DNA from 3 places in the Streptomyces sp. NPDC087440 genome. Region 1 is predicted to be linked to each of the others. Evidence: riboswitches for the same ligand, from Rfam matches in the RefSeq annotation. Region 1 holds a riboswitch; each other region holds the start of a gene.
What was found. A riboswitch is a leader RNA that binds a small molecule or an ion and turns the genes downstream of it on or off. The one in region 1 is predicted to bind S-adenosylmethionine.
Positions count from the first base shown of each region.

Region 2: it holds a riboswitch for S-adenosylmethionine, as region 1 does, so the genes downstream of both, thrC (threonine synthase) here and ACIO3O_RS30300 (aminotransferase class V-fold PLP-dependent enzyme) in region 1, are expected to answer to the same signal.
Region 3: it holds a riboswitch for S-adenosylmethionine, as region 1 does, so the genes downstream of both, ACIO3O_RS36510 (hypothetical protein) here and ACIO3O_RS30300 (aminotransferase class V-fold PLP-dependent enzyme) in region 1, are expected to answer to the same signal.

Region 1 covers NZ_JBIUXN010000018.1:111,408-121,340, reverse strand. Annotated here, with positions in the region: gene ACIO3O_RS30335 (hypothetical protein) at 1-403, opposite strand, end outside; gene ACIO3O_RS30330 (NlpC/P60 family protein) at 513-1,541, opposite strand; gene ACIO3O_RS30325 (NlpC/P60 family protein) at 1,824-2,858, opposite strand; gene ACIO3O_RS30320 (NYN domain-containing protein) at 3,166-4,527, opposite strand; gene ACIO3O_RS30315 (hypothetical protein) at 4,594-4,848, opposite strand; gene ACIO3O_RS30310 (rhomboid family intramembrane serine protease) at 5,081-5,824, shown strand; gene ACIO3O_RS30305 (Lrp/AsnC family transcriptional regulator) at 5,821-6,102, shown strand; gene ACIO3O_RS30300 (aminotransferase class V-fold PLP-dependent enzyme) at 6,174-7,589, opposite strand; SAM riboswitch class IV at 7,828-7,945, opposite strand; gene trpD (anthranilate phosphoribosyltransferase) at 8,042-9,106, opposite strand; gene ACIO3O_RS30290 (cytochrome bc complex cytochrome b subunit) at 9,273-9,933, opposite strand, start outside.
Region 2 covers NZ_JBIUXN010000002.1:372,800-382,732, forward strand. Annotated here, with positions in the region: gene ACIO3O_RS06400 (Uma2 family endonuclease) at 1-55, opposite strand, end outside; gene ACIO3O_RS06405 (alanine/glycine:cation symporter family protein) at 165-1,586, opposite strand; gene groL (chaperonin GroEL) at 1,718-3,340, opposite strand; gene ACIO3O_RS06415 (cold-shock protein) at 3,702-3,905, opposite strand; gene ACIO3O_RS06420 (MoaD/ThiS family protein) at 4,335-4,610, opposite strand; gene thrC (threonine synthase) at 4,646-5,932, opposite strand; SAM riboswitch class I at 5,948-6,076, opposite strand; gene ACIO3O_RS06430 (glucosyl-3-phosphoglycerate synthase) at 6,251-7,198, shown strand; gene ACIO3O_RS06435 (hypothetical protein) at 7,272-9,089, shown strand; gene ACIO3O_RS06440 (trehalose-6-phosphate synthase) at 9,199-9,933, shown strand, end outside.
Region 3 covers NZ_JBIUXN010000026.1:72,971-82,903, forward strand. Annotated here, with positions in the region: gene ACIO3O_RS36475 (TetR family transcriptional regulator) at 211-882, shown strand; gene ACIO3O_RS36480 (class I SAM-dependent methyltransferase) at 943-1,782, opposite strand; gene ACIO3O_RS36485 (hypothetical protein) at 1,804-1,971, shown strand; gene ACIO3O_RS36490 (hypothetical protein) at 1,991-2,293, opposite strand; gene ACIO3O_RS36495 (MarR family winged helix-turn-helix transcriptional regulator) at 2,364-2,921, opposite strand; gene ACIO3O_RS36500 (DMT family transporter) at 2,961-3,947, shown strand; partial or broken gene ACIO3O_RS36505 (DUF1772 domain-containing protein) at 3,913-4,311, opposite strand; gene ACIO3O_RS36510 (hypothetical protein) at 4,406-4,819, opposite strand; SAM riboswitch class IV at 4,999-5,111, opposite strand; gene ACIO3O_RS36515 (hypothetical protein) at 5,311-5,442, shown strand; gene ACIO3O_RS36520 (amino acid ABC transporter permease) at 5,779-6,825, shown strand; gene ACIO3O_RS36525 (amino acid ABC transporter ATP-binding protein) at 6,822-7,631, shown strand; gene ACIO3O_RS36530 (ABC transporter substrate-binding protein) at 7,769-8,794, shown strand; gene ACIO3O_RS36535 (GNAT family N-acetyltransferase) at 8,841-9,551, shown strand.

The DNA of each region.
Region 1 (9,933 bases):
CGTCCTCGCGCACGAGGTCGACGCGGCGGGCGGAGACGGCGGGCACCGCGTCGTAGCGGTCGATACGGTGCCGCAGCTCGACCCGCGCGGTGACGGTCGTGCCGCCGGTGCGGTCGATTCCGGTGAGCCGGTACGCCCAGTCCTTCAGCGGCACCCCGGCCAGGTGGTCGAACTCCTCGCCCTGCGTGGACCGCAGCCCCTGCGCCCCCGGTGCGAGGACACCGAGGAAGGCGGCCCGGTCCCGGGTCAGCAGGGCGGCGGCCCGCCGGTCCAGCAGCCGCCGCACGTCGCGGGCGGCGGTGTCGGCGGGGGCGGACGGCAGGGCGCAGGACGCCGCCAGCAGCCCGCCCAGGGCGAGCACCGCCCGCCGTCCGTACCGTGTGCCGCCCTCGTGCGCCGCCATCAGGGAATCGTACGCAGAGAAGATCGGCACACAGGAGCAGAACCCTCAGACCCGTCGGACCCGTCCGGACCCATCAGCCCTGCCGGCCCCATCCGCCCCATCGGCCCCGTCAGACCCGGGTCACCGAGGAGATCGGCATCATGCCGACCGGGTCGTAGCGCACCGGCGCCCCGGGGTAGGGGGCGTGCACGACCTGGCCGTTGCCCATGTACATCCCGATGTGGCTGGCGTCGTCGCGGTAGGCGACGAGGTCACCGGGCTGCGCCTGGTCGAGGGAGACCTGCCGGCCCGCGTACCGCTGCGCCTGCGAGGTGCGCGGCAGGGAGACGCCCGCCTGCCCGTAGCTCCACTGCATCAGGCCCGAGCAGTCGAACCCGGAGGGCCCGTTGGCCCCCCAGACGTACGGCTTGCCGACGGCGCCCCGGGCGGCGAGCACGGCGGCGGCGGCCCGGGAGGAGGCGGGCATCGCACCGGACATCTCCGGCATCTGGGCACGCCCGCTGCGGTTCGCCCGGTCGAACTCCGCGCGCTCGGGGGCGGGCAGCGCGTTGAGCATCCGGCGGGCCTCGGCCAGCTTGTGCTCGACGGAGCGCTTGTGGCGCGTGACGACGCTGCGGCTGCGCTCCAGCTCGCCCAGCTTGCGGGAGGCCTCGGCGCGCTCCTGGCCCAGCTTGCGCTGCGCCTCGGTGAGTTCGTGCAGCTTGCCCGTGTTCAGGGCGCTGATCCGGTCGAGGGCGGCGGCCTTGTCGAGGTAGCCGTCCGGGTTCTCCGAGAGCAGCAGCGAGACCGTGGGGTCGACCCCGCCCGACCGGTACTGGGCCCCGGCGAGCTGGCCGAGGACGCCGCGCATGCGGTTGATGCGCTCCTGGCCGCGGGCGGTGCGCTCGCGGGCCTGCGCCACTTCCTTGCGCAGCGTGGTGGCGCGTTCGTTGGCCTTGTTGTACTGCTCGGTCGCCTTCTCGGCCTGTTCGAAGAGCCGGTCGACGGTGGCCTGGGTGGCCGTCGGCGTGCCCGCCGGGTCGGCGCTGGCGGGGGTGGCCCCGAGGGCCGCTGCCGCGGTGGCCGCGGCGGCGGACAGGACGGTGACCCGGGTGCTCTGTGTGAGCCCGGACTGCGAGGGACGACGGTGTGACGCCACAGGAAGCCGCACTCCTTCCACTGCTGGGAGGCAGCACCCTGCCGCCCGGGGCGGGCGGACTGCTCGACGGGAGCTGCGCGAGCAGACAGTAGCGGGACGCTCACAGGGCGACCAACGACCGCGCGGGGCCCCGAAAGTGCCCGTACAGCACGACGCCCCGCCGATGACCAGGTCATCGGCGGGGCGGGCGGTCAGCACGGGGAGCCGCAATTCGCCCGAACGGGCGGTGTGTTCGGCGTGGGCTCCTGGGTAGGGCGGGCGTGTCGTGGGTCCGTGGGGCCCTCAGCCGCCGACGCGCACTCCGTACATGAACGAACCGAGGTACCGCATGTCCTCGACGCGCACGTTGGCGCCGGGCTTGGGGGCGTGCAGCGACATGCCGTTGCCGGCGTAGAAGCCCACGTGGGCGAGGCCGCTGAAGAAGACCAGGTCGCCGGGGCGCAGGTCGCTCTTGTTGTAGATCTTCGGGCCGTCGTTGACCTGGGTGTAGGTGCTGCTGCCGACCGTGCGGCCGACCTGCTTGAACGCCCAGTAGACGAGACCGGAGCAGTCGAAGGAGTTGGGGCCCTTGGAGCCCCAGCTGTAGGGCGAGCCCATCTTCGTGCTGGCGGCCTGCATGGCGGCGGCGCCGATGCCGGAACCCGACGAGACATCGCCGAGCTGCGAGCGGCCGTTGGCGTCCCGGCTGGCCCGGTCCTCCTGCTCCGACATGGCGTCGCGCTCGGCCTGGGTGAGCGTGTTGAGCAGCTTCTGCGCGTCGGCCAGCTTGCCCTGGATGGTCTGGCGCTTCTCGCCGAGCTCCTTGCGGACCGAGGCGAGGTCGGCGAGCTTGCCCGAGGCCTCCTCGCGCTCCTGGGCGAGGGTGCGCTGCTTGCTCTGGATCTTGCGAAGCGACTCGGCCTGCTTGGTGCTCAGCTGGTTCATCGCGGCGGCGCGGTCCAGGAACTGGTCCGGCTCGGAGGACAGGAAGAGCTGGAGCGAGGGGTCCACACCGCCCGCGCGGTACTGCGCGGTGGCCATCGAACCGAGGCCCTTGCGCAGGTCGTTGAGCTCTGCCTGACCGCGGGCCACCTTCTCCTGGAGGTTCTTGACCTGCTTCTCCAGGGTGCCCTGCTTCTCCTTGGCGGCGTTGAACCGCTCGGTCGCGGCCTCCGCCTCCTCGTGCAGGTTGTCCACCTTCGCCTTGACTTCCTTCTTGTCAGGCTTGGGCGCGGCGTTGGCCGACTGCGAGGTGAGCGCCACGGCTGCGGTGGCGGCAAGGGAGAGCACGGTCACACGGGTGCGGCTCGGCTGCTTGGGACGACGGTGGGACGCCACGAAGGCGAGCTCCTTCTTCCTCAGCCGCCGACCGGCGCGGTTGGCGGGCCCCTCGCTGATACTCCGGATGAGTGATCAACCGCGCGAAGGTTCGAGCCCAGACCTTAGTGACCTTCTTGTGATCAGTTCAAATCCTCATAGGAAAAATCTCGCCCTCAGGGCGCATAAATTCCTTGCGTCACACGCTGCGTCATGGGCAGTTGACGGAACGCCAGCCCCAACAGCATTCAATACGGTCATCAGGGAGACAAGTTGGGCATCCCCTGCCGCATCGCCCGCAAGTGCGTCGAAAGCACCGACACCGGGCTCAGGCCCGCGAGAGCCTCTTGAGGAGCATCGCGGAAGCGACGGGCCGCGCACCGGACTTGGCGACACCGTCGGCCACCTCGCGGTCGGTGGAGACCACCACCACCGGGCGCCCGTCGGGCTCGGCCCGCACCAGCTGCCGGATCAGCTCGTCGGCCGTCACGCCCGCCTTGCTGAACAGCACCCGCACCCCGCGCGGCGGCGCGAGCAGCACCGGAGCCGCCAGCTCCGCACCGTCGAAGACACACGTCACCTCGGCGCCCGAGGCCGCCGCCAGCATGGACAGACCGCCCAGCAGCCGCAGCCGCTGCTTCTCCAGCGGCATCGTCGGATAGCCGGTCTTGGTGACGTTGTAGCCGTCCACCACCAGATGCGCCTGCGGCAGCGCCAGCAACTGGTCCAGGACCGCCGGGTCGGTGTCGGACAGGGCCCGCGCCGCGATGTCCTTGGGCGACATCCGCCCCGGCTCGACCGCGTCCACGGTGTCCGCGGGCCGCCCGGTGGACGGCGGCAGCGCCAGCTCCCTGCGCAGCCCCTGCGCCGCCTCCAGGACGGTGTCCAGGAGCAGCCGCAGCCGCATGTCCTCGACGCTGCGTCCCTCGCGTACGGCACGGCGTCCCGCCTCGACGGACGCCTCCGCCTCGCCGAGCCGGGCCCGCAGCCGCCGGGTCTCCGCCTCCGCCGCGGCCACCTGGGCGGCCGCCTCGGCCCTGATGCCGTCGATCTCGCCCTGGGTCTTGCGCAGGGCGGCCTCGCCGCGCTTGACGTCGCTGAGGGCGCCGCGCAGCTTGCGCTGGGCGGCCTCGGACTCCCGGCGGGCCGCGTCCACTTCGGCCCGCAGCCGCTCGGTCTCGCCCTTGGTGCGTTCCCGGGCCTCGGCCAGCTCCGCGCGCAGCTGGTCCAGTTCGCGCTGGGCGGCCTCGTCGGCGCGTTCGGCGTCGGCGCGCTGGGCCTCCTCGCCCGCGGCGGCCACCAGCTTCACCCAGCCCACCGGGCGCAGTACGTAGGCGGCCGCCGCCACGTCCACCGGGTCGGCGGCGGCGGGCGGCGACCCGGCCTCCAGCGCGCTCGCCAGCTCGGGCTGCGTCTCGCGCAGCCGTTCGCCGATGCGCTGCCTGAAGACCGGGTCGCTCTCCAGTGCCGCCGCCATCGCGTTGCCCGCGAACTTGGCGCGTCTGGTGGGGGTGAACCGGGCGTACTGCCGCAAGGGTGCGGGCAGTTCGGCCACCGTCAGGCCGCCGAACGCATCCGACACCAGCGTCACGACCCGGCGCCGTACCCCCTCGGGCAACGGGCGGTCGAGCACCTCTGCGACGTCGTCGGCCGAACCGGCCCGGTCCGCGCCGCTCGCGGGCTCCACCATTGCCGTCACCCCACTGCCTTCCTACCCTCGCGGGCATGCTCCGCCGGGCCCGCCCACGAGAACCCGCTAGGAGTTCTGGGGGTCGGCGTCCGGCCTGTCCACCAATTCGATCTGGTCCACCGCGTTGCACCAGCGGCAACGCACGGACTCGATGGTCTCACTGACCACCTCGCGTTCCTCGACCTTCGACTCCCCGGCCAGGTCGAGGTGCACGTACTCGACCACCTTGGACGAGCGGGTCACGTCGAACCGCGTGAGGTTTCCGCAGAGGGTGCAGCGCCACCGGGTTCCGGCAGTGGGCAGGGGAACCGTCGTCGTCATGCGTACCGTCCTCTTCCTTCGCACACGTCATACGTGTGTCGTACGTCGTTGCCGCGGTGCGCCGTCGAACTGCGGATGCCCTGCGCGCAACCCTACGGCCTTACGGGTACCCCGCGCCGAGGGCGGTCGACCCTTGAGACCGGGGTGACCCGGGCGACAGCCCGGACGCCCGGGCCCGGCGTGCCAGCCCGGCCCGCACCGTGCGCTGCGGCATGCTCGCATCGTGATCCCCATGAGCAAGGCCACAGCCGGGCGACGGCAGGCGCGGTGGCGGGAGATCAGCCGGGGGCCGGTCGTGACGTACGCCGTGATCGGCGTCTGCTGCGTGGTCTTCCTGCTCGGCCCCGCGTCCGGCTTCACCCCCGCGTACGGGACCGGGGACGCGCTCCTCGCCGCGCAGAGCGCCTACTTCGAGCGCTGGGGCGTCGTCCCCGCCCAGCTGGTCAAGGGCGGCGGGCACGCCCTGCTCACCCCGTTCACCGCCCTGTTCGTGCACGGCAACTGGCTGCACCTGCTGGGCAACATGCTCTTCCTGTACGTCTTCGGGGCGATGACCGAGGAACGCATGGGCCGCCTGGCGTACGCCCTCTTCTACGTGATCTGCGGCTACCTCGCCCTCGTCGCGTACGCCCTCGCGCACGCCGGCTCCGACGAGACCCTGGTCGGCGCGTCGGGGGCGATCTCGGCGGTGCTGGGGGCGTTCCTGCGGCTCTTCCCGCACGCACGGGTCACCAGCCTCTTCCCCTTCCTGCTGTTCCTGCCGCTGCGCTTCCCCGCCTGGATCGTGCTGATCTTCTGGTTCGTGCTCCAGTGGCTGGCCGCCCAGGGGCTGGGCGAGGGGGCCGGGGTGGCGTATCTCGCGCACGTGGTGGGCTTCGCCGGGGGCTTCCTCTACGCGTGGGCGCGTTATCGCCGTACGACTACAGTTGCGAGCGCAGCAGCACCACCGGCCACCGAGGGAGAAAGCCAGCCGTGATCACCGCGATCGTGCTCATCAAGACCAGCGTGGACCGCATCCCCGAGATCGCCGAGTCCATCGCCGCGCTGGACAGCGTCAGCGAGGTCTTCTCCGTCACCGGTACGTACGACCTGATCGCCATGGTGCGCGTCGGGCGGCACGACGACCTGGCGGACATCATCCCCGGCTCCATCAGCAAGATCCCCGGCGTCGAGGGCACGGACACGCACGTCGCGTTCCGCACCTACTCGCAGCACGACCTGGAGGCGGCGTTCGCCATCGGGCTGGACGGCTGACACCTGCACGGTACGGCTGTGGCCCGCCCCCTGCACGAGGGGGCGGGCCACAGCCGTACCGTACGGAAGCCTCAGACGGCCGGGACGCAACGCCCGCCCTCGGTGCGGTAGTTCCACTGCGCGCCGTTGGCGACGAGTTCCTTGACCGCGCGCACGAACCGCTCCACGTGCTCGTCCGGCGTGCCCGCGCCGAAGCTCACCCGGATGGCGTTGAGGGAGCGCTCGCCCGGCTCGGCCTCGGGGGCGCCGCACTCGCCCGGGTCCTGGGGGTCGCTGCCGAGCAGCGTGCGCACCAGCGGGTGGGCGCAGAACAGGCCGTCGCGCACCCCGATGCCGTACTCGGCGGAGAGCGCGGCGGCGAAGTGCGAGCTGTTCCAGCCCTCCACGACGAAGGAGATGACGCCGACGCGCGGGGCGTCGTCGCCGAACAGCGAGAGCACCTTCACGGCCGGGACCTCGGCGAGGCCCGCGCGGACCGTGCGCACCAGCGCCTGCTCGCGCTGGACCAGGTTGTCGAAGCCCGCCTCGGTGAGCGCCTTGCAGGCGGAGGCGATCGAGTACACGCCGATGACGTTGGGCGAACCGGCCTCGTGGCGGGCGGCCGTGGTGTGCCACTCGACGTCCACGCCGCCGTCGGCGCGCCGCGCGACCTTCTTGGACGCGCCGCCGCCCGCGAGGTACGGCTCGGCCGCCTGGAGCCAGTCGGCGCGCCCGGCGAGCACGCCGGAGCCGAAGGGCGCGTACAGCTTGTGGCCGGAGAAGGCGACCCAGTCGACGTCCAACTCCTTGACGGACACCGGGTGGTGGGGCGCGAGCTGGGCGGCGTCCAGCACGATCCGCGCGCCGTGGGCGTGCGCTGCGGCGGCCAGCTCGGCCACCGGCCAGATCTCCCCGGTGACGTTGGAGGCACCGGTCACGCAGACCAGCGCGGGGCCGTACGGGTCGCGGTCGGCCAGCGCCCGCTCCAGCGTCTCGACGGCCTGGGCCGGAGTGCGCGGGGCGTTCAGGTAGGTGACGTTCGCGTCCTGCCAGGGCAGCAGCGAGGCGTGGTGCTCGGTCTCGAAGACGAACACCTGGCAGTCGGCGGGCAGGACGGCCGCCAGGAGGTTCAGCGAGTCGGTGGTGGAGCGGGTGAAGACGACCTGGTCACTGTCGCGGCAGTCGAGGAACTCGTGGACGGTCACCCGGCTGTTCTCGAACAGGTCGGTGGAGAGCTGCGAGAGGTACCCAGCCCCCCGGTGCACGCTGCCGTAGTACGGGGCGTACGCGGCGACGTCGTCCCACACCCGCTGCAGGGCCGGCGCACTGGCCGCGTAGTCGAGGGCCGCGTACGTCACTTCGCCCCCGGTGACCAGCGGCACGGCCACGTCCCGGCCGAGGACGGGCAGCGGCGCACAGCAGGGGTCGGCGCACTCGGCGGCGCAGGCGTCGACGGAGGGGGCGGCGGCAGAGGTGGCGGCGACGGTGGCGACGGACGATGCAGACATGGCGAAACTCCTGGCAGGACAAGGCGGAATGGCTTCAGTGATGCCCGCACGGAATCCGACGAAGGCTCAACTACCTTGTCTCGTACGGGAGTTGCCTCGACGCTCCGGATACACGTGTCCGGTTGCGGAGGTGAAGGTGAAACGGGGCCGAGCGGCCCTATCGCATTCGCTTGCTCACGAGACTGCTCCCTTGAGGACCAGGACCCCAGGGGCGCGCCACTCAAGATGAGTGCGCAGGGGTCCGCGCTTGCCGTAGACCTCGCTGCCTACGACCTGGTCTTCACCCGGGGCACCCCGCCACGGACGGAGGGTTGCCGGACAGCGGGCCGGGGCCGTAGTCGCTGTCACTCATGACCTGGTCAGCATCCTGCCACACACACGATCACATGCAAGAGCGCAGTCCGGTTTCTGAGACGTCCGGACTGCGCTCTGCGTCACACCAGCAGGGTGTTTCAGGCGTTGCTGGCCCGCACCCAGCGGTCCAGGGCCGCCTGCGCGCCCCCGGAGTCCAGGGACGCGCGCGCCTGCTCCAGACCGGCCGCGATCTCCTCGTTCAGCGATCCGCCGCCCGGGTTCAGGGCCACCAGCGCGGCCGCCGTGTTGAGCAGCACGGCGTCCCGTACGGGCCCCTTCTCGCCCGCGAACAGCCTGCGGGCCACCTCCGCGTTGTACGAGGCGTCCGCGCCGCGCAGGGCCTCCACCGGGACGAGTTCGAGGCCGACCTCGCGCGGGTCGAAGGCCTCCTCCCGGACGCCCCCGTCCCGTACCACCCAGACCCGGGAGGTCGCGGTGGTGGTCAGTTCGTCGAGGCCGTCGTCGCCGCGGAAGACGAGGGCGGAGTTGCCGCGTTCGGCGAGGACGCCCGCGACGATGGGGGCCATCCTCGCGTCGGCCACGCCGACCGCCTGGGCGCGCACCTGGGCCGGGTTGGTGAGCGGGCCCAGGATGTTGAAGGTGGTCTGCGTGCCGAGCTCCTTGCGGGCCTTGGCGGCGTACCGCAGCGCCGGGTGGAACTTCACGGCGAAGCAGAAGGTGATGCCCGCCTCGCCCGCCACCTCGGCCACCCGGCGGGGCGTCAGGTCCAGGTTGACGCCCAGCTTCTCCAGGACGTCGGAGGAGCCGCTCGCCGAGGACGAGGCCCGGTTGCCGTGCTTGACGACCTTGGCGCCGGTGCCGGCGATGACGATCGCGGACATGGTGGAGATGTTGACCGTCTTGGCCATGTCGCCGCCGGTGCCGACGATGTCGACGCTGGGGCCGGGCACCTCGATGGTGTTGGCGTGCTCGTACATCGCCCGTACCAGACCGGTGACTTCCTGCACCGTCTCGCCCTTGGCGCGCAGGGCGACCGAGAAGCCCGCGATCTGCGCGTCGGTGGCCTCGCCGGACATGATGCGGTCCATCGCCCACGCGGTGTCGTCCGCGCCGAGGTCCTGGCCGCGCATCAGGGCGGTGAGGATGCCCGGCCAGCCGCGGGCCGCCACGCTGTCGCCGCCGACTGGGGTCACAACGTTCATGGTCCGCTCCAGGGTCCACGCGCCCGGCGAAGGGCATGCCGATAAGGGATGGGGCCACCCTATCCAGCCCCGGTACGCGCGAAGAGCCCCGTCCGGGGTCCGGACGGGGCTCTTGGCTGTGGCGAACAGTCGCCGGTTCAGTTCACTTCACTGGACCGGCCGGGGATCAGTGGTGGCCGTGGCCGCTGGTGATCTCCTTGTACTCCTCGGCGGTGGGCTTGGCGATCTGGTTGCCCTCGCCGTACATGCCCTTGCTCAGCTTGACGCGCAGCTTCTCGGCGGGGCCGACCTTGCGCGTGACACCGTTCTCGTCCTCGGCGGGACCGATCTCGGCCGGCGCGTACTGCTCGTGCGCCGTGAGCGTGTGCAGCTTGTCCGCGGACAGGGGCTCGTGGACCTCGACGAACTCACCGTGCGGCAGGCGCTTGATGATGCCGGACTCGCGTCCGTGCAGCACCTTCTCGGCGTCCCTGCGCTGGAGGCCCAGGCAGATCCGCTTGGTGATGATGAACGCCAGGACCGGACCGACGAAGAAGCCGATGCGCACGAACCACGAGATCGAGTTGAGCGACAGGTGGAAGTGCGTGGCCCACAGGTCGTTTCCACCGCCGACGAGGCCGATGAAGTACAGCGTGATCCAGGCGACGCCGAACGCGGTGCGCGTCGGGCTGTTGCGCGGGCGCTGTGCGATGTGGTGCTCGCGCTTGTCGCCGGTGACCCAGGACTCCAGGAACGGCCACACCGCGATGACGGCGAGGATCAGACCGAAGAGGGTCAGCGGGATGAACACGCCCAGGACCAGCGTGTGGCCCCAGAGGTTGATCTCC
Region 2 (9,933 bases), on a different contig from region 1:
AGTCCCACGGCCCCTCGGAGGACACCTCGTAGTGCTCGACCATCGCTGCGGTCATTGCGAGTCCCTTCTTCCTCGGCCCGGGAGACGTCACCGTAGCCAGGCATATGCACGGCGGTACGTCACTTCCGCAAGCGTCCCACGTACGGGTGAGACGCGCACGGATGTCACCGCACCCAGCACTCCACCCCGCCCAGGTCCGGCATCCGGTCCCGCACGAACAGCGGGTCGAGGCCCATGCGGCGCTGCTCGCGGTAGTCCTCCAGCAGGCGGAACGCCACCCGCGACAGCGGGATGATCGCCACCAGGTTGACCAGCGCCATGAAGCCCATGAAGACGTCGGCGAGGTTCCACACGACGGAGACGGAGCCGAGCGCGCCCAGGAACACGACCACCAGCACCAGCACCCGGAAGGCCGTCAGCACCCACTTCCGCTCGTCGCCGGTGATGAACTCGATGTTGGACTGCCCGTAGTAGTAGTTCCCGATCATCGAGCTGAACGCCAGCATGAAGACGACCACCGTCAGCACGTGCCCGGCCCAGTTGCCCAGGCTCGCGTTCAGCGAGGTCTGGGTGAGGTCCGCGCCCTGGCGGGCGCCCGCCAGGTCCGGGTTGGTGGTCAGGATGATGAACGCGGTCATCGTGCAGATCAGCATCGTGTCGAAGAAGACCCCCAGCGACTGCACCAGCCCCTGCTTGACCGGGTGCGAGACGTCCGCCGCCGCGCCCGCGTTCGGGGAGGAGCCCAGGCCCGCCTCGTTGGAGAACATGCCGCGTCGGATGCCCTGCTGGATCGCGGTGCCGATCGCGCCGCCCGCGACCTCCCGGAAGCCGAGCGCCCCGCCCACGATGTCCGCCAGGACGCGGGGGAAGTCGGTGATGTTGAGGACGACGACCGCGAGGCCCAGCAGCAGGTACAGCACCGCCATGACGGGCACGAGCACCTGCGTCACGCTGCTGATGCGCCGTACGCCGCCGAAGATCACCAGCCCGAGCAGCGCCGCCAGGACCAGACCCACCACCGGCTCCCGCCAGCTCGCGTCGCCGCCAATCGAGTTCCCGACGACCGCGACGATCGTGTTGGCCTGCACCGCGTTGAAGACGAAGCCGAAGGTGACGGTGATCGTGACGGCGAAGAGCACGCCCAGCCAGCGCTTCCCGAGACCGCGCTGCATGTAGTAGGCGGGTCCGCCCCGGAACGTACCGTCGTAGTCACGCACCTTGTACAACTGCGCCAGCGCCGACTCGACGAAGGCGGAGGCCGCGCCGACCGTCGCCATCACCCACATCCAGAACACCGCGCCGGGGCCGCCCAGCGTGATGGCCGCGGCCACACCCGCGATGTTGCCGGTGCCGACGCGCGCCGCCGCCGAGATCGTGAACGCCCCGAACGAGGACACCGCCTTGCGGCCGTGCGCGTCAGGCTCCGCCTTGTCGCCCAGCACCCGGATCATCTCCGGGAACATCCGCAGCTGGACCACCTTCGACCGGACGGTGAAGTACAGCCCCGCGCCGATCACCAGCGGGATGAGCAGATAGCTCCAGAAGACGTCGTTGATGTCGACGATGACGGAGTCCAGGGTGTCCATGCGCCCCAGCTTCGAGGCGGACGCGCAGGTCAGCCACCCGGGAACGCCACTGGGGCGGCACCCCCGAAGGGATACCGCCCCAGTGGACGTACGTACTGCTGCCTGCGCGAGGCGGGAGGGGGAGGGAGGACTTAGAAGTCCATGTCCCCGCCCGGCATGCCGCCCGGAGCGGCCGCGGCGGCCTTCTCCGGCTTGTCGGCGATGACGGCCTCGGTGGTGAGGAACAGCGCGGCGATGGAGGCGGCGTTCTGCAGGGCAGAGCGGGTCACCTTCGCCGGGTCGAGGATGCCCTCGGCGATCATGTCGACGTACTCACCGGTGGCGGCGTTCAGGCCGTGACCGATGGGCAGGTTGCGGACCTTCTCGACGACGACGCCGCCCTCAAGGCCACCGTTGACGGCGATCTGCTTGAGCGGGGCCTCCAGCGCGAGCTTCACGGCGTTGGCGCCGGTCGCCTCGTCGCCCGTGAGCTCCAGCTTCTCGAAGACGGCCGAGGCCTGGAGGAGGGCGACGCCACCACCGGCGACGATGCCCTCTTCGACGGCCGCCTTCGCGTTGCGGACGGCGTCCTCGATGCGGTGCTTGCGCTCCTTGAGCTCGACCTCGGTGGCGGCACCGGCCTTGATGACGGCCACGCCGCCGGCCAGCTTCGCCAGGCGCTCCTGGAGCTTCTCGCGGTCGTAGTCCGAGTCGCTGTTCTCGATCTCGGCGCGGATCTGGTTCACGCGACCGGCGACCTGCTCGCTGTCACCGGCACCGTCGACGATGGTCGTCTCGTCCTTGGTGATGACGACCTTGCGGGCGCGGCCGAGGAGGTCCAGGCCCGCGTTCTCCAGCTTGAGGCCGACCTCTTCGGAGATGACCGTGCCGCCCGTGAGGATGGCGATGTCGTTCAGCATGGCCTTGCGGCGGTCGCCGAAGCCCGGGGCCTTGACGGCGACGGACTTGAACGTGCCGCGGATCTTGTTCACGACCAGGGTGGAGAGCGCCTCGCCCTCGACGTCCTCGGCGATGATCAGCAGGGGCTTGCCCGACTGCATGACCTTCTCCAGCAGCGGAAGGAGGTCCTTCACATTGCCGATCTTCGAGTTGACGATCAGGATGTACGGGTCGTCGAGCGACGACTCCATGCGCTCCATGTCGGTGGCGAAGTACGCCGAGATGTAGCCCTTGTCGAAGCGCATGCCCTCGGTGAGCTCGAGCTCCAGGCCGAAGGTCTGCGACTCCTCGACCGTGATGACGCCTTCCTTGCCGACCTTGTCCATGGCCTCGGCGATGAGCTCGCCGATCTGGGTGTCGGCGGCGGAGATGGAGGCCGTCGAAGCGATCTGCTCCTTGGTCTCGACATCCTTCGCCTGCTCCAGGAGGGCGGCGGAGACGGCCTCGACGGCCTTCTCGATGCCACGCTTCAGGGCCATCGGGTTGGCGCCCGCGGCAACGTTGCGGAGACCCTCACGGACCAGCGCCTGCGCGAGGACGGTCGCGGTCGTCGTGCCGTCACCGGCGACGTCGTCCGTCTTCTTCGCGACCTCCTTGACGAGCTCGGCGCCGATCTTCTCGTACGGGTCCTCGAGCTCGATCTCCTTGGCGATGGAGACACCGTCGTTGGTGATCGTGGGGGCGCCCCACTTCTTCTCAAGAACGACGTTCCGGCCCTTGGGGCCGAGAGTGACCTTGACGGCGTCGGCGAGCTGGTTCATGCCACGCTCGAGGCCGCGCCGGGCCTCCTCGTCGAACGCGATGATCTTGGCCATGTGAAGTGGTCCTCCCAGGACGGGGTGGATTTCTCCGGACCGGGGGTTCGGTGCCCGCGACGGACGGCTTCGCGATGCCCGGGAATCCTTACCCCGACACCTCTCGGCCTCACCGAACCTGGTCCAAGTTCTGTCACTCTCACTGGGAGAGTGCTAACGCCAATGATTAGCACTCGACCCATGCGAGTGCAAGCGGATACCACAGATCTTGGACACGGGCACGCACGGTGGGCCGACCGTGGACCGGTCGCGGGCCGGGGCACGGGCCCCGGACGCACCAAGGGCCCGTACCCCTGTAGCGGGATACGAGCCCTGAGCGCGTGAGAACTGGTGAGTGCGTAGTTGGCCGATCGCGCCGAGATCAGACGGCGAGCTTGACCATGTCCGCCTGCGGACCCTTCTGGCCCTGCGAGATCTCGAACTCGACTCGCTGACCCTCTTCAAGGGTGCGGTAGCCGTCCATCTGGATCGCGCTGTAGTGGACGAAAACATCCGCACCACCGTCGACCGCGATGAAGCCGTACCCCTTCTCCGCGTTGAACCACTTGACGGTGCCCTGAGCCATGCCTAACTCCCCTATTACTGGCCCTTGCGCGAGACCGCACTTCGCGACCCCGGGTCAGACCCCACCCGCCGACAGGAACGCGGAAGGTGTGCGCCGTAGCGCGTCGACCGCGGCTGAATGTATCCGCCCAACTGCCCTCTGCAACAGGTCAATCCGACGAGAATTCTGGGCAGGATCGAACGCCCGGATCGGTCAACTCCCGCATTTCCAGGGCAAGTCGGGCCGGACATAGCGTGCGCATCGGCGGCAAATCGCTCGAACACACGGGCCGCATCTTGTCGCCTTCTCATATGCACGGGGCATGGGCGGCGACCGGGGCTTCCCCCACTCTACCCCTTTCAACCCTGCAGAATTGCCCCCTCCGCTTGTGTGCGGAGGGGGCAACTGGGGTCAACGCGGGGCGCGTTGGGGGCGCACGCCGAGGGGCGGTCAGCCTCCGGCGACGGCCGGGATGATCGAGACGCCGGCGCCGTCCGGGGTGGCCGTCTCCAGGCCGCTCTCGAAGCGGACGTCGTCGTCGTTCACGTACACGTTCACGAAGCGGCGCAGCTTGCCCTGGTCGTCCAGGACGCGGGCGGCGATGCCCGTGTGGTTCTTCTCCAGGTCGGCGATGACCTCGGCGAGGGTCGCACCCTCGGCGGCCACCTCGGCCTCGCCTCCGGTGTACGTGCGGAGGATGGTGGGGATGCGGACCTTGACGCTCATGGGTTCAGCCTTCCTTGCGTACGTACGGGGGTGATTCAGCGTGCCAGGCCGGCGTCGCGGAACGCGTCCAGGCTCGGCCGGATGGTCGCGGAGGGGCCGGTGGTCGGGGCCACCGCGTCCAGGGTCTTGAGACCGTCGCCGGTGTTGAGGACGACGGTGGTCAGCGTCGGGTCCAGCAGCCCGGCCTCGATGAGCTTCTTCGTCACGCCGACGGTCACGCCGCCCGCGGTCTCCGCGAAGATGCCCTCGGTGCGGGCCAGCAGCTTGATCGCGTCGACGACCTGCTCGTCGTTCACGTCCTCGACGGCCCCGCCGGTGCGCCGGGCGATGTCCAGGACGTACGGGCCGTCCGCCGGGTTGCCGATGGCGAGCGACTTGGCGATGGTGTTCGGCTTCTGCGGGCGGACCACGTCGTGACCGGCCTTGAAGGCCGTCGACACCGGGGAGCAGCCCTCCGCCTGGGCGCCGAAGATCTTGTACGGCTTGTCCTCGACCAGACCGAGCTTGATCAGCTCCTGGAGGCCCTTGTCGATCTTCGTGAGCTGCGAACCCGAGGCGATCGGGATGACGATCTGGTCCGGAAGCCGCCAGCCGAGCTGCTCGCAGATCTCGTACGCGAGCGTCTTCGACCCCTCGCCGTAGTACGGGCGCAGATTGACGTTGACGAAGCCCCAGCCCTCGCCCAGCGGGTCGCCGATGAGCTCGGAGCAGAAGCGGTTCACGTCGTCGTAGTTGCCCTCGATGCCGACCAGCTCGCCCCCGTACACGGCGGCCATGACGACCTTGCCCTGCTCCAGGTCGTGCGGGATGAACACGCAGGAGCGGAAGCCGGCCCGGGCGGCGGCGGCGCCCACCGCACCGGCCAGGTTGCCGGTGGAGGAGCAGGAGAGGGTGGTGAAGCCGAAGGCGCGGGCGGCCTCGACGGCGATCGCGACGACGCGGTCCTTGAAGGAGTGGGTCGGGTTCCCGGAGTCGTCCTTGACGAACAGGCCGCCGGTGACACCCAGTTCACGCGCCAGATTGTCCGCCTTGACCAGCTTCGTGAAGCCGGGGTTCAGGCTGGGCTTGGTGGCGACGTCGGCCGGGACGGGCAGCAGCGGGGCATAGCGCCAGATGTTGTCCGGACCGGCCTCGATGCGCTTCTTCAGCTCTTCGGGGCTGTCGGTGGGGAGGTCGTACGCCACTTCCAGCGGCCCGAAACAGAGCTGGCAGGCGAAGATCGGACCGAGTTCGAAACGCTCCCCGCACTCGCGGCAGGAGAGGGCGGCGGCGGGGCCGAGGTCAACGGTGTTCACTGCGGCTTCGGTGGTCTGCACAGCCATGATGGCGAGGTCCTTTCCTCATCTTCCCCGCGACGACTTTCGTACGCGAGACGGAATTGGCACCTTCCTGGCCTGACCTCGCGGTCGGCTGGGGGGTTGCCGGGACTTCAACGGGCCGTTTCCCTCTGTCCCTCTGGATGAGCGCTATGACTCCGGCGACCGCACAGGCGGGCCGAGTGTTTATGTGCGCTTCCGACCCCGACATGCACAGGTCGTCCGCGTTGTTCAAGACTGTAACCGAACCCCCGGACGGGTGTGCCAGACGTCCGGACCGCGAGATGGATCACAAAAGCGACCACAGGGACAGGAGTGACGGGCGTGCTGGAAGAGGTGGAGCGCTGGCTGCAGGCGCGGTCCTGGTCGGCCGCCGACCGCCCGCCGGAGCAGCTCCTCGCCGCCAAGGCCGCCCACGGGCAGAGCATCAGCGTGGTGCTGCCCGCCCTGAACGAGGAGGCGACGGTCGGCGAGATCGTCGCCACGATCCGCCGGGACCTGATGGGCCCCGCGTTCCCCCTGGTGGACGAACTGGTGGTGATCGACTCCGGCTCCACCGACCAGACCGCGAAGGCGGCCGCCGAGGCGGGCGCCCGGGTGGTGCACCGGGACGAGATCCTGCCGCGCGTCCCCGCCCTGCCCGGCAAGGGCGAGGTCCTGTGGCGCTCACTCCTGGTCACCACGGGCGACGTCGTCTGCTTCGTGGACGCGGACCTGAAGGACTTCGACGCCTCGTTCGTCTCGGGCATCGTCGGCCCGCTGCTCACCGACCCGCACCTCCAGTTCGTGAAGGCCACCTACGACCGCCCGCTCGACGGCGCGGCGGGCCAGGGCGGCCGGGTCACCGAGCTGATGGCCCGCCCCCTGCTCAACCTGCACTGGCCCCAACTGGCCGGATTCGTCCAGCCGTTGGGCGGCGAGTACGCGGCCCGCCGCTCCCTCCTGGAGCGCCTGCCCTTCCCCGTCGGGTACGGGGTCGAACTCGGCCTGCTCATCGACTCCCTGCACACGGTCGGCCTGGACGCGCTGGCCCAGGTGGACGTGGGGGTGCGCATCCACCGCCACCAGGACGGCCAGGCGCTGGGCCGGATGGCCGCCGCGATCTACCGCACCGCCCAACTCCGGCTCTCCCGGGGGCATTTGATACGTCCGTCCCTCACCCAGTTCGAGCGGATCGGCTCCGGCTTCGTCCCCCGTACACACCCTGTGGACACCGAGGAGCGCCCGCCCATGCGGGAGATCGCGGAGTACGCGGCGCGGCATGCGGCGTAAGCGGCTGCCACAACCGGCCCGGGACCGCGCGTCGCACCCCGCTCCGTAACTCTGCGTAGCTAGCTTTCGCCGTATGCGACTGACCCGACCCCGGAGCACCCTGACCCTGCTCCTCACCGCCGCGGCCCTGACCACCGCAGCGGCCCCCCAGCCCCGCATCCCGGCTCCCGCACCCCGCGCCGGGGTCGTCGAGCCCTTCGCCAAGCGGTACGACGCCTCGCTGTACGGCGACTTCCGGACCATCGGCAACACGGTGCTGGGCTGCGCCGCCAACCCCGCCGACGCCCAGGACTGCGCCGACGCGACCAGCGGCGCCTGGGCCCAAGGGTCCAACAACAGCTTCGTGATGCGGCGGATCAACACCGCGGGCATGAACCCGGCACACGGCTCCAGCACCGGCCGGCTGGTGATCCCGCCGGGCGCGCGGGTCGCGTACGCGCGCCTCTTCTGGGGCGGCAACAACGGCAGCATGTACGCGCGCGGCGCCGTGCACCCCGGCTGCGACTCCCGGGCCCTCAGCGAGCCGACCGACCCCACCCCGGGCAGCCCGGACGACGTGGTGCCGAAGCTGCGGGTGGGCACCGGACCCGCCACCCCGGTGGTACCTGAGTTCCGGGTGCAGGACCCGGCCGACGCGAGGGGCGCGCACTTCTTCACCGCGGAGGCCGACGTCACCGGGGCCTTCGCCGGGACGACCGGCACCGGGCAGCCGCTGACGGTCGGCGTCGGCGACATCTGGACCACCGAGGGCTTCGGCTGCTCGGCGGGCTGGTCGCTGACGGTCGTGTACGCCTACGACGCCCCGCAGCCGGAGCACGCGCCCAACCGCCGCCACGTCTACGTCTTCGGCGGCCACGTCTTCCAGGGCGCCTCCGACCCGGACACCACGCTCACCGTGGCGGGCTTCCGCAAGCTGGGCGGGGTGAAGGCGCGGGCGAGCGTCACCGCGTACGAGGGCGACGCCGCGTACAAGGGGGACCGGTTCCTGGTGGGCGGCCTGCCGGTCGCCGAGAGCCGTACCGGTGCGCTGGACAACTTCTTCGTCAGCCACGCGGACGGCTCCCTCGATCCCGACCTGGTCACCAACATGTCCATCGACGCCAAGGAGTTCGACCTGCCGGACGGAGCAATTCCGCCGGGTGCGACCTCGACGGCGCTGACCTTCACCACCGCCGGGGACACCTACGTGCCGCAGTCGCTGGCGCTGTCCGTGCCGATCCCCGACCTGGAGTACTCCAAGACGGCGAGCACGAAGTCGGCGCACCCGGGCGATGTGGTCCGCTACACGGTCCGGGCCCGCAACACGAGCACCCTGGACCACCCCGGCGCGGACTTCACCGACGACCTGACGGACAACCTCGACGACGCGGTGTACCAGGGCGACGCCCGGGCCTCGCTGGGGACCGTGACGTACCAGGCCCCGAAGCTGCGCTGGTCGGGGGCGGTGCCGGCCGGGGCGACGGCCGAGGTCACCTACTCGGTACGGGTGACGAAGCCCAGGTCGGGCGACGGGAAGCTGCGCAACGGCGTGGTCGTGACGACCCGGAACACCAACTGCCCGCCCGGCAGCAAGGACCCGGCGTGCGTGGTGACACCGACGGTGGGCCCGGTCAAGCCGACGGGGAAGCCCACGGGCAAACCGACGGGCCACGGCGGGAAGCCGACCGGCAGGCCCACCGGGCACGGCTCCTGGTGGCACGGCGGCGGGACGAAGCCCGGCGGCCGGCCGCACCCGGGCCCGATGCCGTCCGCGCAGAGCGCCGGTGCCCATGAGCTGGCCCGTACCGGCCCCGACGACCGGGCGCTGTGGGTGGCGGCCGGGGGCGCGCTGACGCTGGCCGGGCTCGGCGTGCTGGCGTCCGTCTCGGTCCGGAGCCGCCGCCGGCCGTGAGCGGGAGTGCCGTACCGGGGTGCGCGGGAATGCCGTGCGGCCGTGCTCGTCCGTCGAGTGCGGCCGTACGCACGTTTGAGGGGAATCCCTACCGGCTAGGTTTCGCCACATGACTTCCGCGTACGACGCTGAGCAGCCCGAGCCCGTCCAGGCCGAGATCCTCGTCGCCTCCAACAGGGGCCCGGTGACGTACGCCCTCGGCGACGACGGGGAACTGACCGCCAGGCGCGGCGGCGGTGGGCTGGTCTCGGGCCTGTCCGCGATCGGACCCGACGCGGACGCGCTGTGGGTGTGCTCGGCGCTCGGCGAGGGCGACCGGGAGGCGGTCCGGCGCGGGGTCGGCGAGCCGGGCGTACGGATGCTGGACATCGACGCGGACACGCACGCCGACGCGTACAACGGCATCTCGAACTCGGTGCTGTGGTTCGTGCACCACCTGCTGTACCAGACCCCGCTGGAGCCGGTCTTCGACGCGGAGTTCCGTCGCCAGTGGGCGGCGTACGAGACGTACAACCGGGCCTTCGCGCGGGCGCTCGCCGAGGCGGCGGCCCCGGGGGCGGCGGTCCTCGTGCAGGACTACCACCTGTGCCTGGTCCCCGGCATGCTCCGCGAGCTGCGCCCCGACCTGCGCATCGGCCACTTCTCGCACACCCCGTGGGCCCCGGTGGACTACTTCCGCCTGCTCCCCGACGACATCGCCGAGCAGCTCCTGCGCGGCATCCTCGGCGCGGACCGGGCGGCCTTCCTGACCCGGCGCTGGGCGGACGCGTTCACGCAGTGCGCGCTGAGCGTGCTGGGCGAGGAGGCGCTCGACGGCAAGCGGATCGGGGTGCACGGTCTGGGC
Region 3 (9,933 bases), on a different contig from region 1:
CACACGAAGCGGTCGCAGAACGCGCACGATGGATGTCTCGAACATATGGCACTGAGTACCCTCTGTAAATGCATTGAGTGCCACATTTGCGGGTTCCGGTGTTACGTTCGCCGCATGACCGAGGTGCGTAGGCGGCGCAAGCCGGCGGGAGAGGCCCCCGAAAGTGCAGCCTCACAGGAGGCCTCGACGGGGGACGTGCCCAAGACGCCCATGCGCGAAGTGCTGGCCGAATCCGCGTTCGCGCTCTTCCTGGAGCGCGGTTTCGAGCGGACGACCGTGGACGACATCGTCGCGAGGGCCGGAGTGGGACGCCGCTCCTTCTTCCGGTACTTTCCGTCCAAGGAGGACGCGGTCTTCCCCGACCACGACCGCTGTCTCGCCGACATGACGGCCTTTCTGGAGGCCGCGGGCGACGCGGAACCCGTCGGCGCCGTGTGCGACGCCGCCCACCTGGTCATGCGGATGTACGCCGCGAAACCCGAATTCTCCGTCCAGCGCTACCGGTTGACCCGCGAGGTCCCCGGTCTGCGCACCTACGAACTCTCCGTCGTACGCCGTTACGAACGCACCCTCGCCGCCTACCTCCGTACCCGGTGGAACGGCACCCCGGACGGCGCCCTGCGCGCCGAAGTGGTCGCCGCCGCCGTGGTCGCCGCCCACAACAACGCCCTGCGCACCTGGCTGCGCACGGGCGGCGAGGGCGACGCCGACGCGGCCGTCGAACACGCGCTGGCCACGGTGCGCGAGGTGTGGGCGGGCGGCCGTGCCCCGGCGGGGGAGCCCGCAGGGGACGAGGTCATCGTGATGGTGGCGCGCAAGGGCGCCCCGCTGTGGCGGGTGGTCCAGCAGGTCGAGTCCGCGCTGACGGATGACCGCGACTGAGCGGCGGCAGCGGCAGCCACGAGAGCAACAGCAGCACTGAGTGCCGCACCTGACGGGTACTCAGTGCCGCCGATGTCCCCAGGCAGAGACCAGCGGTGACGTGGCCAGATCGAGGCGGCCGGTGGCCACGTTCGCCAGGTGCCGGTCGATGTCCGCGTCGGTGGCGATGCCCGCCGCCACCAACCGGTCCCGGATCTGACGTACCGTCGCCGCTTCCAGGACCGTGCAGGCCGGGGACGTGATCGGGAAGTACGCGTCCGCCTGTACGTCGTCGAGTCCCGCCTCCCGCAGCAGGCGGGGAAGCGTCCTGCCGTACGCGAGATCCGCGCCCCGCGCCGCCATCAGCTCGCGGAAGCCGTTGCGCAGGCGGTTGGCGAGGCGCTGTTCGGGGCCGTACTCCTCCGGGCAGAGCAGTGGCTGCAAGCCCGGGTCGGCGTCCTCCAGCAGCAGTACGCCGCCGGGGCGCAGGGCCCGGACCATCCGGCGCAACGCCTCGGCCCGGTCCACCACGTGCACCAGCACCAGCCGGGCGTGCACCAGGTCGAAGCCGCCCGGGGGCGGGGGATCGGCCGCCACGTCGTGCTGCCGCACTTCGACGTTGCCCGGGCCGAGGTCCCGTACCCACGACACGTCGATGTCCGTGCACAGCACCTCCCCCGTGGCCCCCACCCGCTCGGCCAGCCCCAGCGGGACGGACGGGCCGCCCGCCCCGACCTCCCAGACCCGCATGCCCTCGGTGAGGCCGACGGCGTCGACGTGCCGGAACGTCACCGGGTCGAACAGCTCCGACAGCGCGCCGAAGCGGATGCCCGCCTCGGACTGCTGGTTGTCGAGCAGGTAGCCGGAGTCCGGGGTGCCGTGGTGGTCGGTGTCGTGGTGATCGGTGTCGTGATCGGGCATGGGGGGGGTTCCTGCCGTCTTGTGTACGTTTACGGGCCCGGCCAGTTCATCACGCGCACCCCGCCCCCACTGCGCCCCGGTGACACGGTCACCCTCACGGCGGAGGTCCTCGGCGCGATCTCCAACACGGTCGTCCCCGGCCCTGACCCGGTCCCGATCCCGGTGGCCCGCAGGCGCACCCGAGGGTGACCGGGGGCCGCCGGTGCGGTCAGGCCGTACGGTCCCGTCGGCCGCAGACGTGTGCGCAGCGGCGGGCCGCGTCGCGGCGGACGGTGCGCAGGCGGTGCAGGGTGGCGTGGCGGCGGCGTCTCCACTCCGTGCGGGGGAGGCCCGCGCGCTGGCCGCCGCCGGTCATCAGGGCGTTGACCGAGGAGTGCGGGTCGGCGGCCATCCCCTTCGCGACGAGGACCCCGACCAGCAGCGGGACGAGCGCGACCGCGATCGCCGACCCGGCGACGGTCACGTGGCGCAGGTGAGTGCGGTGCGCGGCGGAGGCGGTTGTTGAGGTCATGACGGCATTTCACCGGAGTGGGCGGGCCGGTGGATCGGTGCGGGTACTCAGGTGGGTGGTGCTCAGATACTCAGGCGGGCCGGGGCGAGGCGGGGGGCGTGTGTGTCGCGGGAGGGGCGTCGAGGCGGGCCAGCCATGTCGTGAGCGTCTGCTCCAGGCCCTCCGCCTCGGCGCCCAGCAGGTCCAGCAGGCGGCGTTCGTTGCGCATGTGGTCGGTGAACGCGCGGTCGATCAGCTCGCGCCCCTGCGGGGTGAGGGCCACGATCCGGCCGCGCCGGTCGACGGTCGCGTCACGGCGGACGACGAGCCCCGCGCGCTCCAGCCGGTCGAGGCGCTTGGTCATCGCGCCGGTCGTCACCATGGTGTGCGCGGCGAGTTCGCGCGGCGCCCGCTCGAAGGGCTCACCCGCGCGGCGCAGGGCGCACAGCACGTCGAACTCGCCCTCGTGCAGGCCGTGTTGGTCGTAGACCTGGTACAGCTCCTGGGTGAGCCGGTCCGCGAGGCGGTGCAGGCGGCCGATCACGCCCTGCGGGGACACGTCGAGGTCCGGTCGTTCGCGGCGCCACTCAGCCTGGATGCGGGCGACGTGGTCCGGGGAGGGCCGGTCCGGCACGGAAGATGCGTTCATGTATCCCACAATAACTTCCCGGGAAGCTACATTGGGTTCATGGAAGCCAAACTGCGAGGTGTGGTGCTCACCGCGATCGCACCGGTCGCCTGGGGGACCAACTACTTCGTCACGCACGAGTTCCTCCCCGCCGACCACCCCCTCTACGGGGCCGCCCTGCGCGCCCTCCCCGCCGGACTCGTCCTCCTGCTCCTGTGCCGGAAACGGCCGCGCGGGGCGTGGTGGTGGCGGTCGGCCGTGCTGGGGGTGCTCAACGTCAGCGTGTTCTTCGTCCTCGTGTACGTCGCCTCCCAGCTCCTGCCGACCAGCGTCGCCGCGACCGTCATGGCCGTGGCCCCGCTGGCGATGATGCTCATGGCCTGGCCGCTGGTCTCGGAGCGGCCCGCGGTGCCCCACCTGGCCGGGGCCGTGCTCGGGCTGGGCGGGGTCTGTCTGATGCTGCTCACGGGGGCGGAACGGGTGAGCCTGCCCGGGGTCCTCGCCTCCGCCGTCGCCATGGTGGTGTCGTCCTTCGGCTACATCCTGGCCAAGCGCTGGAACGACGGCACCGACGTCCTCGCCTCGACCGCCTGGCAGCTCGTCGCCGGAGGCCTCTTCCTGCTCCCGGCCGCCGTCCTCGTGGAGGGTCAGCCGCCCGCGCTCTCCGTCCCGGCGCTGCTGGCGTTCGCGTACGTCACCCTGGTCGCGACCGCGCTGGCCTTCACCGTCTGGTTCGCCGGGCTGCGCCAACTGCCCGCCGGGACCGTCGGGTTGATCGGGCTGCTCAATCCCGTCACCGGTGTGCTGCTCGGCACGGTGCTCGCCGCCGAGTCGCTGACCGTACGCCAAATGGCTGGCCTGGCACTGGTGTTGACCGGTGTCATGCTCGGACGCCCGCAGGCGTCGTCGCGGAAGGCTGCGGGGCGCGCAGCCGGGTGGTGGCGTGCCACAGGCAGTACACGGCCGCGGTTCCGAGCACGCCCCGCACGATGTTCCACACCACCCACGGGTCCTCGAAGCGCTCGCGCACGGACGCCGGATCGCTGATCCGGGCCGGGGCCCCGGCGGCGGCCAGCTCGTTGTTCAGGGGCACGTTCGCCGCCGAGGTCACCGCGATCACCAGGACGTACAGCACCAGCGCGGCGAGCACCCACCGGCCCGCCGGGGTCTTGCGCTGCTGCCAGGCGGACACGCCGATCAGGACCAGTGCGCCGAACAGCCCGGCGAAGAACACCGGGTTTTCGATCACCACGTTGATGTTCTGCATCACCTCCACGTAGACCCGGTCCTCGGAGCGGGCCAGCGCGGGCATCACCCCGCAGGCGAACGCGTACCAGACGCCCGCCACCAGTCCCGCGAACACCGTCGCCGCGCCGAGGACAATTCCGTTTGCCGTGTGCTTCGTTGTCATGGGGGTCAGTCAACAGCCCCGGGGACGCAGGGGACATGCGTGAGAGGCGCAGGCGCATGTCCCCGCGTCCACAGTCGGCCGAGCAGGGCTGAGGTCAGGCGATCCGCTCCGACAGCGGGCCCGTGAGGTCGTCCAGGATGTCGGCGGTGTGGTTGCTGACCAGGCGGCCGCTCCACCGGTCGACCAGTGCCGGCACGCTGGGGGTGCCCGTGAAGGGGTGCACGGTCGCCTCGTACGCGCTGAGCAGCGCCGCGTACGCCTCGGGGGCGTCGGCGGGGCACGCCGGGAGGGTGGTGGCGTACACCGAACCCTTCAGGCCGAGCAGGGCGACGGCGCTCAGCAGGGCCCGCGACGCGGGGCACCCCTCGGTCAGGAACAGCTCGTAGCGGTGCGGCGCGGGGTAGAAGCCCCCGGCGCGGTCGACGCCGATCCGGCCGCGCACCAGCGGCACGGGACGGGGGGTGTCGGGCGTACAGGGAAGGGAGCTGCGGGCAGTGGTCTCGGGCATGACTCTCCTCGGGGGCACACGTGTCCCCCTGTGTCGTCGCGTGTCGGACATGTGAACTCTCGAACCCGCCCGAGCGCACTAATACGCGCTGGAGACCCGCTGCAGATCGATGTGCAGTCGCCTCGTCAGTCCGTTCCAGGGCATGTCCACCGGTCCCACCTCCGGGTCCGCGCGACACGGAACCACGCTTGCCCCGCCGCACCGGCGGAACCCGGTCGTCACCCGGGGCACCCCGTCGCGGAGGAAGGGTTGCCTGCCAGCGGGCCGGGGCCGATGACCGCCGGACGGGATGCTCGAACCCGCCCGGAAGGCGCTGACAATCGTGACCGTCCCGGCCAGTGTCCGGGCCCCTCCGAGACCCGTCAAGGAGGCCGTTCGCGCCATCTCACGTGCTGGGCGGCGCCGTTGACATTCGAATCCGGCCGTGGCTAAGTTGCGGCGCATCGGCGGAAGCGAAGCCCCTCGGGGGCGGAATGGTGACGGTGAGCGAGATGGACGCAGCTGAGGGGTTGGCCGTGTGGCGCTCCCACGGCCGTGTCCCGCTGTGCGCGGACCGCTCCGTCGACCTCCTGCGCGTCAGCAGCGCACTGTGTACGGCCGTGTGCCGCACCGCCGGTCACTGAGCCCGCTCGTCGGCTGACGGCCTGGTCCGACACCCCGCCGGGGGTGCGTGACTCGCCCGACACGCCGCTGCGGGCCGGACTGTGACGCATCGTCAGGTCCGGTGACGTACGGGGACTCTCCCGTCCCGTGTGACGTACCGGCCCTCTCCTGTTCCGCACCCGTCCGCCCGACGGCCGTGCCCTCCGACGTCACCGCCCCGACGGTCGTACGTCCCTCTCCTCCCCGTCCCCGCCCCCGCACACTCCCGCACGCCGTGCTCCGTCGCGCCGCCCCCGGCCCGGCGGTGACCTGCGGCGATGTGTGCGGCCCGGGGGCCGAATCCGCTGGAGCCCTCCATGAGTGACTCTCCCGGTGTCGCTGTGTCCTCCGGCACGGCAGCGACCGCCGAGACGATCCCCCGACCCGATCCGTCCGCGTCCGCACCACCACCCCCCGAACCCCCGAAGGGGGCGGCGGCCCCGGCCCTGCCCCCGAAGGCGCAGCGCGTGCTGCCGCTGCGGCGGCCCGGCCAGTGGATAGCCACGGCGATCGTGCTCGTCCTCGCCGCACAGTTCGTGCACGGCCTGATCACCAACCCCTTCTACCAGTGGGACCGCTTCCAGTACTGGTTCCTGCGCCCCACCATCCTCGACGGGCTGCTCATCACCCTCGAAGTCACCGTCTACAGCGCGGTGTTGGGACTCCTCGGCGGCATCGTGCTCGCCGTGGCCCGGCTCTCCGACAGCCCCGTGCTGCGCACCGTCAGCTGGGTGTACACCTGGCTGTTCCGGTCGGTGCCGCTGATCGTCGTCCTGCTCTTCCTCTACAACTTCAGCGCGCTCTACCAGACCCTCAGCCTGGGCATCCCCTTCGGTCCCGCCTTCTTCACCTTCGACGAGAACCGGCTCGCCACCGACATGGTCGTCGCCGTCGTCGGACTCAGCCTCAACGAAGCGGCGTACGCGGCCGAAGTGGTGCGCGGCGGGCTGCTCTCCGTCGACCAGGGCCAGCACGAGGCGGCCTCCGCACTCGGCCTGCCCAAGCGCTACCAGTTCGCCAGGATCGTCTTCCCGCAGGCCCTGCGCTCCATCGTGCCGAACTACGTCAACCAGCTGATCGGCCTGGTCAAGGCCACCTCACTGGTCTTCTACGTCTCGCTGCTGGACCTGTTCGGCTCGGTGCAGAGCATGGGCAGCACCTACCCCGGCGACATCGTCCCGCTGCTCCTGGTCGCCACCACCTGGTACCTGATCCTCACCAGCGTCGTCTCCGTCATCCAGTTCTACGTCGAACGCCACTACTCGCGCGGCGCCCTGCGCACCCTGCCGCCCACCCCGTTCCAGAAGGTGCGCACCGGCCTGACCGAACTGCGGGCCCGGGCCCGGAGGGAGACCGCGACATGACCACGGCCGAGATCGCCGAAGTGGCGGAGGTGCGTGCGGAGGTACGTCCCGCCGCCGTCGAAGTGCACGGGGTGCACAAGTGGTTCGGTGCCCAACACGTCCTGGACGGAGTGGAGTTGACCGTACGCCCCGGAGAGGTGACGGTCGTCATCGGGCCCTCCGGCTCGGGGAAGTCCACGCTGCTGCGGGTGATCAACCACCTGGAGAAACCCGAGGCCGGACACGTCAGCCTCAACGGCGAACCCATCGGGGTGCGCCGGCACGGCGAACGGCTCAAGGAGCTGAGCGAGCGGGTCATCCTCGCCCAGCGCAGCCGCATCGGCTTCGTCTTCCAGAACTTCAACCTCTTCCCGCACCTGACCGTCCTCGACAACGTCGCCGCCGCCCCGGTCGCCACCGGCAAACTGGGCAAACCCGAGGCACAGGCGCTCGCCCGCGACCTGCTCGGGAGGGTGGGACTCGCCGACAAGGCCGCCGCGTACCCGCGTCAGCTCTCCGGCGGGCAGCAGCAGCGCGTCGCCATCGCCCGCGCGCTCGCCCTGCGGCCCGGCGTGATCCTCTTCGACGAACCGACCTCCGCGCTCGACCCGGAACTGGTCGGGGAGGTGCTGGAGGTCATCAAGGACCTCGCGCGGAGCGGCACCACGCTCGTCATCGTCACCCACGAGATCGGCTTCGCCCGTGAGATCGCCGACCGGGTGGTCTTCATGGACGCGGGCCGCATCGTCGAACAGGGGCCGCCCGCCCAGGTGTTGGACCACCCCGAACACGACAGGACCAGGGACTTCCTGAGCAAGGTGCTCTGAGCTTCGCGCTCCCCGGTTCGCCTGCTCCGTACCGCCTTATCCGGGCCGCCCTATCCGTGCCGCCTTCTTCGTATCGCCTTCCCTCCCGTACGACCCAGACCTCGTACGTCCGTCACACGACTCCGACAAGGACAGCCATGCGCACCCTCAGTCTCCGCAGCACCTTCCTCCGAGGCGCCACCGCCACCGCGGCCGTCGCCGCCCTCGCGGTCTCCCTCACCTCGTGCGGCGGCGAGAGCGGCGCCGTGACGAAGCCGGACAACGCCCAGAACGGGACCCTCACCGTCGGACGGCTCTCCAACGGCGCAGCGAAGGAGACCACGGTCAAGGTCTCCGAGGTGAAGGAGATCAGCGCCAAGCTGCCCAAGAAGATCGCCGACAGCGGCAAGCTGGTCGTCGGAGTGGGCGCGCTGCCCGCCGGATTCCCGCCGCTGTCCTTCGTCGGCGAGGACCAGAAGACCCTCACCGGCGCCGAGCCCGACCTCGCCCGGCTGATCGGCGCGGTCCTCGGCCTGGAGGTCGAGGTCAAGAACTCGACCTGGGAGAACATGTTCGTCGGCGTCGACAGCGGCAAGGTCGACGTGGCGATCTCCAACGTCACCGTCACCGAGGAGCGCAAGAAGAAGTACGAGTTCGCCTCGTACCGCAAGGACAACCTCGGCTTCGAGGTGCAGAAGTCCAGCACCTGGAACTTCGGCAACGACTACCGCAAGCTCGCGGGCCGCACCGTCTCCGTCAGCAACGGCACCAACCAGGAGAAGATCCTCCTGGAGTGGAAGGCCAAGCTGGCCAAGGAGGGCAAGCAGCTCAACGTCAAGTACTTCCAGGACCTGAACGCCACCCACCTGGCGCTGTCCAGCGGGAAGATCGACGCCTACTTCGGGCCGAACCCGGCGATCTCCTACCACATCGCCTCCACCGCCAAGACGCCGAAGCCGACGCGCAGCGCGGGCACCTTCTCGGGCGCGGGCGAGACGCTCCAGGGGCTCATCGCGGCGACGGCGAAGAAGGGCAGCGGGCTCTCGAAGCCGCTCGCCGACGCGATCAACCACCTGATCAAGAACGGCCAGTACCCGAAGACGCTCGGCGCCTGGAACCTCTCGAACGAGGCGCTGACCACCTCCCAGATCGACCCGCCCGGGCTGCCGCTGGACAACTCGTGAGCCGGATGCGTACGCGACGAAGCGAAGGGTGAACGGTGGAATGACCATGTCGACGAGTGTGGAAGTCTCCGGTGACGTGCATGTGCTGGACAACGCGGCGTGGGCCGCGCTGACCGGGCCGCACGCGCACCTCGCGGAGCGGTTCGGGAGGGCGGCGCGGTATCCGGCGGGGGTCTCGCCGTTCACCGCGCTGGAGGACCCGGCGGACCCCAGGGCCTGGGACGACCTGGCCCGGCTGGTCGGGGGACCCGGTGTGGTGACCCCGGTGAGCGGGGTGGTGGAGGTGCCCGAGGGGTGGGGGATCGAGCAGAGCATCGCAGGGGTGCAGCTGGTCGATGCCGGACTGCGGGCCGAGCACGCGCCGGAGGCGGTACGGATCGGGGCGGCGGACGTGCCCGAGGTGCTGGAGCTCATCGCGCTGACGCAGCCGGGGCCGTTCCTGCCGAGGACCGTCGAGCTGGGGACGTACCTCGGGGTGCGGGACGAGGACGGCAGGCTCGTCGCGCTGGCCGGGGAGCGGCTGCGGGTGCCCGGGTGGACGGAGATCAGCGCGGTGTGCACGCATCCGGAGTACCGGGGGAGGGGGCTGGCGACGCGGCTGGTGCGGGCGGTGGCGGCGGGGATTCGGGAGCGGGGGGATGTGCCGTTCCTGCACACGGGGGCGCACAACGTGAACGCGATCCGGCTGTACGAGTCCTTGGGGTTTCGGCTTCGGCGCAACGTGCGCTTTCTGCTGGTTCGCACGCCGGGTGCATGATGCGTTCGGCCGACGCAGGGTTCCGCCGCGGTCGGTTGGCCACCCCGACGCTTCCGCCCTGGCCTCTTCCCGCCGCCCCCGTGGGCCCGGCTTCTCCCCTTCGCTCCCTTGGACTCCGCCCTCTTCCGCCCCCGCCCCCTTGGGCTCCGCCCTGTGCCGCCCCGTCCCCTTGGCTTCGCCTCTTGCCGCCCCGCTCCCTTGGGCGACGGGGCCGCCCCAAGGGGGCGGAACGGGCGGGCAAGGGGGCGGCCCGCCCGACTCCGGGCCACCCCCGTACCGGCCCTCTCGCCGCCGGGTCGGCCCGGCACCGGCCCTGGCCAAGCGCGGTGCTGGGTGCACGTCACCGCCAGGGCCCCGGCCCAGGCCCGTACCGGACGAGTGC